3 regions of the Trichococcus sp. genome follow, and region 1 is predicted to be linked to each of the others. Evidence: riboswitches for the same ligand, from Rfam matches in the RefSeq annotation. Region 1 holds a riboswitch; each other region holds the start of a gene.
What was found. Region 1 has a riboswitch for S-adenosylmethionine ahead of ACTCCX_RS03515 (hypothetical protein). Riboswitches for the same ligand answer to the same signal wherever they lie in the genome.
Positions count from the first base shown of each region.

Region 2: another riboswitch for S-adenosylmethionine. It lies ahead of metK (methionine adenosyltransferase); the one in region 1 lies ahead of ACTCCX_RS03515 (hypothetical protein).
Region 3: another riboswitch for S-adenosylmethionine. It lies ahead of ACTCCX_RS00150 (aminotransferase class I/II-fold pyridoxal phosphate-dependent enzyme); the one in region 1 lies ahead of ACTCCX_RS03515 (hypothetical protein).

Region 1 is NZ_JBSQPW010000008.1:49,820-53,377, reverse strand. Features, by position in the region: gene ACTCCX_RS03530 (anion permease) at 1-364, shown strand, start outside; gene ACTCCX_RS03525 (DUF47 domain-containing protein) at 377-1,009, shown strand; gene ACTCCX_RS03520 (hypothetical protein) at 1,246-1,506, opposite strand; SAM riboswitch class I at 1,733-1,843, shown strand; gene ACTCCX_RS03515 (hypothetical protein) at 1,923-2,213, shown strand; gene ACTCCX_RS03510 (DUF488 domain-containing protein) at 2,239-2,601, shown strand; gene ACTCCX_RS03505 (hypothetical protein) at 3,468-3,558, opposite strand, start outside.
Region 2 is NZ_JBSQPW010000028.1:159-3,716, reverse strand. Features, by position in the region: gene mnmL (tRNA modification radical SAM protein MnmL/YtqA) at 1-206, shown strand, start outside; gene mnmM (tRNA 5-(aminomethyl)-2-thiouridylate-methyltransferase MnmM) at 175-756, shown strand; gene metK (methionine adenosyltransferase) at 822-2,018, opposite strand; SMK box riboswitch at 2,016-2,091, opposite strand; gene ACTCCX_RS08915 (hypothetical protein) at 2,330-3,136, shown strand; tRNA gene ACTCCX_RS08910 (tRNA-Glu) at 3,228-3,299, opposite strand; tRNA gene ACTCCX_RS08905 (tRNA-Ile) at 3,317-3,390, opposite strand; tRNA gene ACTCCX_RS08900 (tRNA-Met) at 3,431-3,503, opposite strand; tRNA gene ACTCCX_RS08895 (tRNA-Glu) at 3,536-3,558, opposite strand, start outside.
Region 3 is NZ_JBSQPW010000001.1:27,618-31,175, reverse strand. Features, by position in the region: gene ACTCCX_RS00150 (aminotransferase class I/II-fold pyridoxal phosphate-dependent enzyme) at 1-1,051, opposite strand, end outside; SAM riboswitch class I at 1,138-1,273, opposite strand; gene putP (sodium/proline symporter PutP) at 1,562-3,115, opposite strand; gene guaA (glutamine-hydrolyzing GMP synthase) at 3,521-3,558, opposite strand, start outside.

The DNA.
Region 1 (3,558 bases):
TGATTTCATGATTCCTGTCTGGCTGATGCTGTTGTGTTCCACAGTCATGGCCTTAGGAACGGCAATCGGTGGTGGGAAAATCATCAAGACGGTAGGGGTCAATATGGTGAAGCTGGAGACCTATCAAGGATTCAGCGCTGATTTTGCCGGGGCCTTGAGCCTCTTGACGGCATCGCTCTTGGGGCTGCCGGTGAGCACGACCCACACGAAGACGACGACCATCATGGGAGTGGGCGCAGGCAGGCATCTGTCGAGCGTAAACTGGTTGACGGTCAAGGAAATGGTTTATACGTGGGTGTTGACCTTTCCAGGTTGCGGCCTTGTCGGTTATCTGATGGCAAAGCTGTTCATTCGGATATTCTAGGGGGTTTCGGTTATGTTCAAAAAGAAGACGGAAAAGTTGGATTATTTCGATGAGTTCATCAGGCTTGCCGAATGGGGTGTCCAATCGGCGGAATTCCTGAATCAGGTTTTGGCGGAATATCCGGTCGCTGACCTTAGCCAAAAGTTGGATGAGATGCATGAGATCGAGCACAATGCCGACCTCGCGAAATACAGGTTGATGCGCTATATGTACAACGATCTGTTGCCGCCTTTCGATAGGCAGGATGTGATTGCGTTGGTCACCAGTCTGGACCATGCCATCGACATGATTGAGGACGTCATGATCCATATTGAGATCTATCAACCGCAGAATATCACACCGGAAATCAATCAATTTCTGGATCTGGTCAAAAAATCAGCTGAAGAATTGCTAACGGCGGTGCGGCTACTGAAAACCTACAAAAAGTCACAAAAAGAGATCCATGCAGTCATCCACCGGATCAATGCCTGTGAGAAGGAAGGCGATCTTCTCTACATCCAATCCATGCGCGATCTCTATCAGAGCGATGCGGATGCTGTTAGCATCGTCATCCGGAGCAAAATCTATAAATCGTTGGAGGATTGCTGCGACGCCTTCAAGGACGTGACCAAATTCGTGGAAGAGATTGCGTTGAAGTACGCTTGATCTGTGGTGGTTGTCCGATAATGTGGAAGAATCGAACAATCAGAGCGAGTTGGTAGCGTGAATGCCCGCCATAACTGTTTTAAAGGGTTATTTCTGAGCGTAAAATCAAGTCCCATACATAAATAAATAGGGCGGCATCAAAACCAGAATAATACTTTCTGGTTTTGATGCCGCCTTATTTAGCTATATGGTCAAAAAGATGCCATCAACTATAATCTGTTGTCCATGTACCGAAATTATTGGTCTAAGGATGGATCCAGTTCTCCAGTGGAATAACGGATATGTCCGTCCCAGTTTCTTGCATGCATACTGATGCCGTTCATGTGATGGTCGTCTTCCGTGTGGTGACGGAGATGAGTGGCATGGCTACGTACATACTGACCGTGATTTTCATATGTCACCGTATCCATCATCGCTGCATCTACGGGAGTTGCGACAGCAAAGGTTGTCAAGGCAGTAAAAGAAATCAGGCCAATCATCAAATATTTTTTCTTCATGAATAAGTTCTTCCTTCCTATGTATACTGACTATAGTTTATGCGGCTGTTTCATTCTTGTTGATCGGACAAAAGAAATGATCAGCAACACGGGATCGCTTGATCCTTCTTCAGTATACTAAGGAAGTGTGTAGAACAGATGTAGTTAAAAAATAAAATATATGGATTCGCGATTAGTTGAATTTTGCGCAAGGGTATGACATAATATATTTGAAAATTAAATAACTTCTTTATCAAGAGAGATCGAGGGACTGGCCCGATGACATCTCAGCAACCGACCAATGCGCGAGCGCAATGGCACGGTGCTAAATCCTGCAGAGCAATCTGAGAGATAAGAAGAGCAAAGCGACATTCCCGACTCTTCTTGTTTAAAGAAGGGTTTTTTGTTTTCAAAAAAACAATTTGGAGGGAAACACGATGACAATGACAAAGGAACAATTCGAGCGCTGCGAAAGAAGTTGCAAAAGAATGGAAGCGGCAGGCGGCCCAAAAAGCCAAGCTGAGGCCATGCTCTATCATCAGTACAAGCAGCAAAAGGCTGCTGTTGCAGAAGCGCTTAAAATGGGTAAGGAGAACTATCAAGCGAAACTGCTGGCCAGAGTAGCGGAAGTGCATCGGCTTGAGGAAGAAATCGCCAATTTGCAGCAGCACCTTTACCTGGAGAAGGTACAAGTGGATAAGATGATGGAACTGGTGGCCCAGTTTTAAAGCAGTAAATGGGAGGAGAATGGACATGGAACTGAAGATGAAGCGTATCTACGAATCTACTGAGGAAACAGATGGCTTCAGGATCTTGGTTGATCGGTTGTGGCCGCGTGGAGTCAAGAAGGAGGCCGCGCAGTTGGATGCATGGCTGAAGGATAGCGCACCGTCCCCGGATTTGCGTAAATGGTTCGACCACGATCGGGAAAAATTTAACACCTTTAAGGAACAATATGAAGAGGAATTATTGACGAATCCGCCGACCGCTGCTGCCGCAGCAGAGATTCTGAAACAGTTGGAAGCGACCGATGTCACATTGGTCTATGCCGCGCGGGATCCGGAGATCAATCATGTCGTTGTGCTGCGGGATTTTTTGGAGAGCCAGATGAAATAGCACTGAAAAATAGATAATGCCTTTCCCAGATGCCTCACCTGTTAAACCGTAGCAAGAAAATCATGTAAAAACAAAGCAAGCCGCCTGCGATAAGGAATCATAGGCTGCTTGCTTTTCATTCTGATTTACGTTTCTGTACATAAATTTCTCCAAAAGAAATAGCCAAAGTTACCCAAACTCCGATATTGTCTAAACCTATGCCTGAAGCGGAATTTCCGCCTAGAGCGGTCAATAAAATCAACACAGAGAACAGATAGAATAATGAAAATATCTGTCCATTTATATTTTCCGCATTCTTGGGACGCCGGAAACGTTCGAACAATATGGACACAAGATACAAGCTTAATATGATTCCCGCATTCAATTCTATTGGAATCCAATCGGATAAGAACGAATCAGGGAAATAGTCATAAATCATCAAAAGTGTTAATAGAACATAAAAAATAAGATTACTATATTTTAAAAAATTCATATTTAGATACCTATTTTCTTTGATAGAGTCAATAGAAACGTGAATCCATTTTTTGTGAGAATTGCATAATTAATCATGAAATATTATTTTCTTGCGATGGTAAATACAAAATAGGTTAGTAGACACGACAAAACAAGCTCAAACAGAAAAATCAAAAAATAAAAAAGTATAATGCTGGAATCCTCAATAGTGGGAAGAGGTATCCTGTTGCCAAACAAAAACGAAACCACTTCATTAATGACGAACCAAAATACGAAAGTCAAACTGATTTTTGCAAATGATCTTAAAGAGTTTCTCAAAATACCTCAACTCCTTCAATTTTGGATGAATAGATAATAGGAATTGAAACGGCTAGCTTACAACACCGCACTTTATAGTTGCATATCTCAAGTAATTAAATTTCTTTCAACACCACGCGGTAATAATCATCGTCACCCTTGAATATCAGTTTGATCTGCAGTTCTCTTTCAGAAAGTTCCGGATCG
Region 2 (3,558 bases), on a different contig from region 1:
TCATTCCCGATGAAATCGTCATCCATCGTATCACAGGAGACGCACCGCGGGACACCCTTGTCGGACCGATGTGGAGCCTGAAAAAATGGGAAGTCTTGAACGCAATTGATCACGAGCTGGAACGCCGCAGCACTTACCAAGGGATTTACAATATCAGGAATAAGGGTGAGGAACATGTTGTTGTCCGCAGTGGAATTCAGCCATAAGTTGCTGAAGGAAACAGTTTGTAAAGGAGATTGTGTTGTCGATGCCACAGTCGGAAACGGAAATGATACAGTCTTATTGGCTTCATTGGTCGGCCCCACAGGAAGCGTGATCGGTTTTGATATCCAGAAACAAGCAATAGAAAATACAAGGCAAAAACTAATGCTGACCGGTTTGTCGGACCGCGTCACCCTACTGCACCAAGGGCACGAAACTGTAGCTGACGTCCTTCCGGATAAATCCGAGATAGGCAGTGCAATTTTTAACTTGGGCTACCTGCCTGGGGGCGACAAAAGAGTCATTACCCACAAGGATACCACCCTCACTGCCGTCAATGCGTTACTGCCTAAATTGCGGATCGGCAGCTGTATCATTCTGGTTGTCTACAGCGGCCACCTTGGCGGGATGGAGGAGAAACAGGCCCTGCTTGATTATGTCAGCGGCTTGAATCAATCTTTATACAAAGTACTGCAATACGGCTTCATCAATCAAATCAATCATCCCCCATTCCTGATCGCCATCGAGAAAAAGAGAACACCCTATATGAAATAGAAAAAGGAAAGCGTTCCGGCAATATACCGAGCGCTTTCCTTTTTCAGTTGATCAATCTGTTTACTTTATTTTCCAGCTTGGACATATGCTAGCAAAGCTTCTTTTTTGTCCGTCTTCTCCCAAGTGAAGTCAGCATCGTCACGGCCAAAATGCCCGTAAGCAGCCGTCTTTTTAAAGATAGGACGACGCAGATTCAACATTTGGATGATGCCAGCTGGCGTCAGGTTGAAGTTTTTGCGTACCGCTTCTATCAAAGTGGCTTCCGGATATTCGCTAGTTCCAAACGTGTCGATCGCAATCGATACAGGTTCAGCAACGCCGATCGCGTATGCCAATTGGATTTCGCATTTTGTAGCTAAACCAGCTGCAACAATATTTTTCGCAATGTAACGAGCTGCATAACTTGCGGAACGGTCAACTTTTGTAGCGTCCTTACCTGAGAATGCACCGCCGCCATGACGCGCATACCCACCATAAGTATCAACAATGATTTTTCTGCCTGTCAGACCGGAATCCCCTTTTGGTCCTCCGATAACGAAGCGTCCAGTAGGATTGATGAAGTATTTGGTATCCGCATCCAGTAATGCATCATCGATGACTGCATGGATGACATGCTCCAAAATATCTTTTTTCAATTGTTCCAAAGTGACATTCTCATCATGTTGCGTGCTCAAAACGATCGTGTCCACACGTTTCGGTTTGCCGTCTTCATCATATTCCACTGTGACTTGCGTTTTTCCGTCTGGTCTTAAATATTCCAAAGTGCCGTCTTTGCGGACTTCTGATAAACGTTTCGCCAACTTGTGACTCAACGAAATTGGTAATGGCATCAGTTCTTCCGTTTCGTTTATCGCAAACCCGAACATCAAACCTTGGTCCCCTGCACCGATTTCATTGTAATCTGTAGTCACTGACTCTCTTCGTTCCAATGATTCGTTTACGCCGATTGCGATATCGTCGGATTGTTCGTCCAATGATACCATTACGGCCAAATTATCCGCATCGAAACCAAACTTCCCACGCGTATAACCAATTTCAGTTACTGTGTCGCGGACTATCTGTTGGATGTTTACGTATGCGCTTGTCGTGATTTCGCCAAAGACAACTACCAGCCCTGTCGTGACAATCGTTTCGCAAGCAACACGCGCGTTTGGATCAGCAGCTAACAGTGTATCCAAAATTGCATCGCTGATTTGATCAGCAATTTTATCCGGATGACCTTCCGTTACTGACTCTGAAGTAAATAATCTTTTTTCTACCATTTTTCATTCCCCCATTTTTTGGTTACAAGGCGTCTTCACATATTGTGAATCCTATCGGGATATTGCAATTAGCCTCTGAAATGCAACATACCTAATATACGCTATCATCATCAAAAAAGCAACAAAAAATAAGAGAATTTCATTTTTAAGTCTCAGAAGAAGCTTCAAAAAGTACTCATCTCAGTATTTTTGGGACTTTTTTTAATCCCACTGCACCTTGACATCACTGAGAGGTTAACCTATGATGAATTTGCGCAATATATATGAGATGCTTACCATCCCTTACCCACTATTTAAAGAAGGAAGAGACTATGCTGACAATAAAAAAACAATTCATGCACCTGATGAACCACACCTTTTTGGCGATGTTGACAGGCCCACTCACGCTGCTTCTTTTCGGAGCATTGCGAGGAATGTCCTTCAATGGACTCAACTATCTGCTACTTATTATGCTCTATCTTTTTCTGCTGTTCACCTATGCTTTGGAACGGTTACTATCAAAAAATGAACAAGCTGCTACAACACTACCATATAAAATGATCCTGATCTTAGGAACCCTCTCAATCGGATTGTTGACTATCATTTTTTATATATCGAACCTGATTTTTGCTGCTATTCTGTTGCTTTATCTTGTATACTCGATTCTGCAATTTTATCCTTACAGTATGACAAATACTTTTTACGAAATCCTGCTGAGGCCTTTCTTTAAGATATTCATCCTTTCATCTGTAACCTTTTTTTCTCAGGCAAACTTTATTCCGCTGCAACTGCAATACGAAGTGCTCCCATTGATTCTATTCCATATTTTCAGTTTGATACAGGTTCAGATCAAGAATACTGCAGGCAGTGAGCAGTCCACGTCATATTATCAACAACTGCTACTGAAGAACTCAAGCTTTTTGAGAATGACTACATTCCTGCTTGCCTACTCAACAGGAATCTTCCAAATAGTTCGTCTACAGAGTTCTTTATGGTCCATCCTCATATTTGGATTTTCTGTCCTCTTGGTTTACCCTTTGACCAAGAAAAGACTTCAAAGCGACCTCAGAATCGATCAATATCTTACCAACTATGGTTTTCTTTTCACACTGAGCTATTCGTTACTATTTTTTGTCTAAAAGAAACAGGCAGAGGCACCAGCCAAGATTGCTGGTGCCTCTGCCTGTTTGAGCATAAGAAAAGAGCACTCCAAAGAGTGCTCCATAATGATGACCCGTACGGGAATCGAACCCGTGTTACCGCCGTGAAAGGGCGGTGTCTTAACCGCTTGACCAACGGGCCATAAAAAATAGTAGAAATGGGCCTAAATGGACTCGAACCATCGACCTCACGCTTATCAGGCGTGCGCTCTAACCAGCTGAGCTATAGGCCCTTCAAAAGCGCATGCATGTTCCTGATTCATCAGAAAGCAATTGCGGGGACAGGACTTGAACCTGTGACCTCCGGGTTATGAGCCCGGCGAGCTGCCAACTGCTCCACCCCGCGATAGTAATATTATGCCCAGTGGGCCATGAAAATGATCCGTACGGGAATCGAACCC
Region 3 (3,558 bases), on a different contig from region 1:
CATAAGTCTGGTCGAATTTATCTTTGATGTAGTCGGCTTTCAACACTTCATAGTCGCCGAATGCTTCGATCGCTTCAATCGCTTCGCTGACGATTGGGCGCAGTTTTTTGTAACGGTCTTTGCCGTACATCGCTAATTCACTGCGTGCGGCATCAATGGAGCTCATCAACAGGTAATTTGCGCTGGTCGATTGCAGCATGTTCAGCACTTTTTGTAATTTTGTTGCGGAAATGCGGTCCCCTTGCATCACCATCAAGGAGCTCTGCGTCAAGGATCCGCCGGTTTTATGCATGGAATACGTCACCGCATCGGCTCCGGCTTTCATCGGATCCTTCATTTTCCCGGGCATGAACGGCAAATGCGCGCCATGCGCACTGTCGACGATGACAACAACACCGCGTTCATGCGCGATTTCACAGATCGTTTCCAGATCGTTCAATGATCCGAAATAAGTCGGATAAGTGACCAGGAGGGCTTTCGCCTTGGGATTTTCATCCAGGCCTTTGATGATGCGTTCCACGGAAATACCATGGGATATCCCGAAGGCCAGATCCATTTCAGGCTGGATAAAAATCGGCTTTGCGCCGCTCAGGATCAACCCGTTCATCACTGATTTATGGCAGTTGCGAGGAACCAAGATCGTATCGTTTGGCCCCACCACGCTCATAATCATCGCTTGAATGCCAACAGTCGTACCATTCACCAAGAAATAAGCCTGATCAGCATTGTATGCTTTTGCTGCTAATTCCTGTGCTTCTTTTATGACAGATTGCGGATGGCTCAACAAGTCCAATTCTTTCATGGAGTTGACATCCATCTGCATCGTCATATCACCGACCGCCATTTTGAATGGCGTCATCTGCGCACCCATTTTATGTCCAGGGACATCGAAAGGTGTAACGTCCTGTTTCGCATATTTAACAAGCGCTTCGAAAAGCGGCATTTTGATATGTGTAATATTTTTTGGTTTAACGTTAGAAATTTGGTAAGTAATTTTGTCGGAATGACCTTCCAAATAAGTGTCTGAATTGAATAAAACCTTTTCAGCCAAATAGATTTCCCCCTTTGATATAAAAAATGGGCATAAAAAAAGCTCTCCAACCAAAGGAAAGCTTCGATATCTATCAGCTGCTTTTCCTCTTATTGCTCATAGGACTTGGATAATCCTACGCTCAGGTTGGGCACCCAATATCAATCTGCACTGCAAAATAATTAGATTGATTGGTTTGCCACCGTATCTTCGACCCCTCGTCTCAACGGCTATTAATAAGAGATATTCAATTTATGCAAGCTAAATTCTATACAAATACAGCGGATATGTCAATGATTTTGGAAAGAAATTTATATTTTTTTTCAAACGTTTTTCCCGAACGATGCGTTTTATGTTGTGGTCGAACATTCATAAAAATGATCGGAAGCGTCCAGATGCGCGCTAAATGCGTTCGGACCGGTTGATTATCCTCTGTTCGCCGGAGTTCGGACACCCAACATTCGCTTTTGTATGCACAAATCACAAAGAAAAAACACAACCCGTCAGGATTGTGTTTCTTCAGACCGTTTTTTAAGCTTTCGCTTGATTTTTCACCATTTCGAATTCCTCTTCCATCGCTGCGGACGGTTTTTCCCCGATTAAGGAGAAAAGCACGATCGCCACGCAAGAAAGGATGAATGCCGGCAACAGTTCGTAGATGCCGAACACGCCACCCAGCGGTTTGACCAGCAGTTTCCAGATGAAAACAGCGATTCCGCCTGTCAACATACCGGCGATGGCGCCTTGACGCGTCGTTTTTTTCCAGAACAAGGAGAACAGCATCAACGGTCCAAAAGTCGCACCGAAGCCCGCCCAAGCGAAGGATACGATCGTGAAGATGACGGAGTTCTCATCCAAAGCGATGATGATTCCGACGATCGCCAAAACGATCAAGATCATCCGTGTCATCGCCATGATTTGCTGATCGGAAGCGTCCTTGCGCAGAACGCCTTTGTAGATGTTTTTCGAAAAAGCACTTGCGGCAATCAGCAAGTACGAATCAGCGGAACTGATCGTCGCCGCCAAAATGCCCGACATGACAATTCCAGCCAATAGCGGCGGGAACAACAAAGTCGCCATCTCGATGAAAATCGTTTCCGAAGTGGAAGCCGTCGTCAAAGCCATCGGAAACATCGCGCGCCCGATCAGACCGATCAAAACGGAAGCGCTCAGCGAAAGTGTCGTCCAAGTGATGCCGATTCGGCGTGATTGCTTAATTTCGTCAGCCGAACGGATCGCCATAAAGCGCAACAGCACTTGCGGCATCCCAAAATAACCGAGCCCCCATGCCATGCTAGAAGCAATGGTGATCAATCCGTAATTGCCTGCAGGTCCAAAGGCAGCCGTCGCCCCATCCGCCTGTTGCACACCATCAACCAATTTAGGTGTTGCGATACCGAAGAAATCCAAAAAGCCAGGAATGCCCTTCAGGTTATCGATGACCGCTCCAGGACCACCGGCATGCACAACGCCTCCGACCAAAACAACTGCTAAAGCCGCGATCATGATGATGCCCTGCATAAAGTCGGAGACACTCTCCGCCAAAAATCCGCCGATGAACGTGTAGAACACGACGAACACCGCTCCGGCAATCATCACCGGGATGTAAGGCACTTCGAACAAGGTTGCGAAGAGTTTCCCTACCGTGACGAAACAGCTGGCGGCATAGACAGAAAAGAAGACGAAAATGAACGTTGACGATACCGTCAAAATAATGCGCTTATCCTCATGGAATCGATTGCTGAAGAATTCCGGCAACGTGATTGCTCTAGCCGATTCGGAATAATGACGCAAGCGTTTCGAAACGATGATCCAGTTCAACGCTGTCCCCAATGCCAAGCCGATTGCTGTCCAGAATGCATCTGACAAACCCGACCAATAAGCTACGCCCGGAAGACCCATCAGCAGCCAACCGCTCATGTCCGAGGCACCGGCACTGATTGCGGCAACCCAAGGACCCAGACTGCGTCCGCCCAAGAAGAAGTTATCGGAGCTTTCGTTTGATCGCTTGTAGTAATAAAAACCGATACCGATGATGATCGACATGTAGCCGGCCATCGCAATAAAAATTAATGCTTTATCCATAGTAACCTCCAATAATAAATAATGACATGTTCCTTCATTCAAATTTAATTGAAATTTAATGAATACACTACGCCATCATAGCACAGGAGTAAATTTGTAAGCAAGTTAATTTTAGTGGAAAGCAAGATACGCTGAAATCTCATTTCATTTAAAAAATTCAAATGCCGATCAGAACATTTCCAAACAAGCATGCACCCACGAAATGACGTCCTACGTCACAGCATCTTTGATCAGCTCGTTCAAAAGCTCATCTCGGGCACCCTCATACAGTTTGTAGCTCACATCCTGAATGCCGGCCTTCCGATAGTTCTCCTTTCGTAGGTTCTCCAAAAAGCCCCATCAGTTCAAAAACATGAAAAAAGCCTGGAAACGTTGAAAAATCAACGTCCAGGCTATAAATTCCACTTACTCCCACTCGATGGTCGATGGTGGCTTGCTCGTGA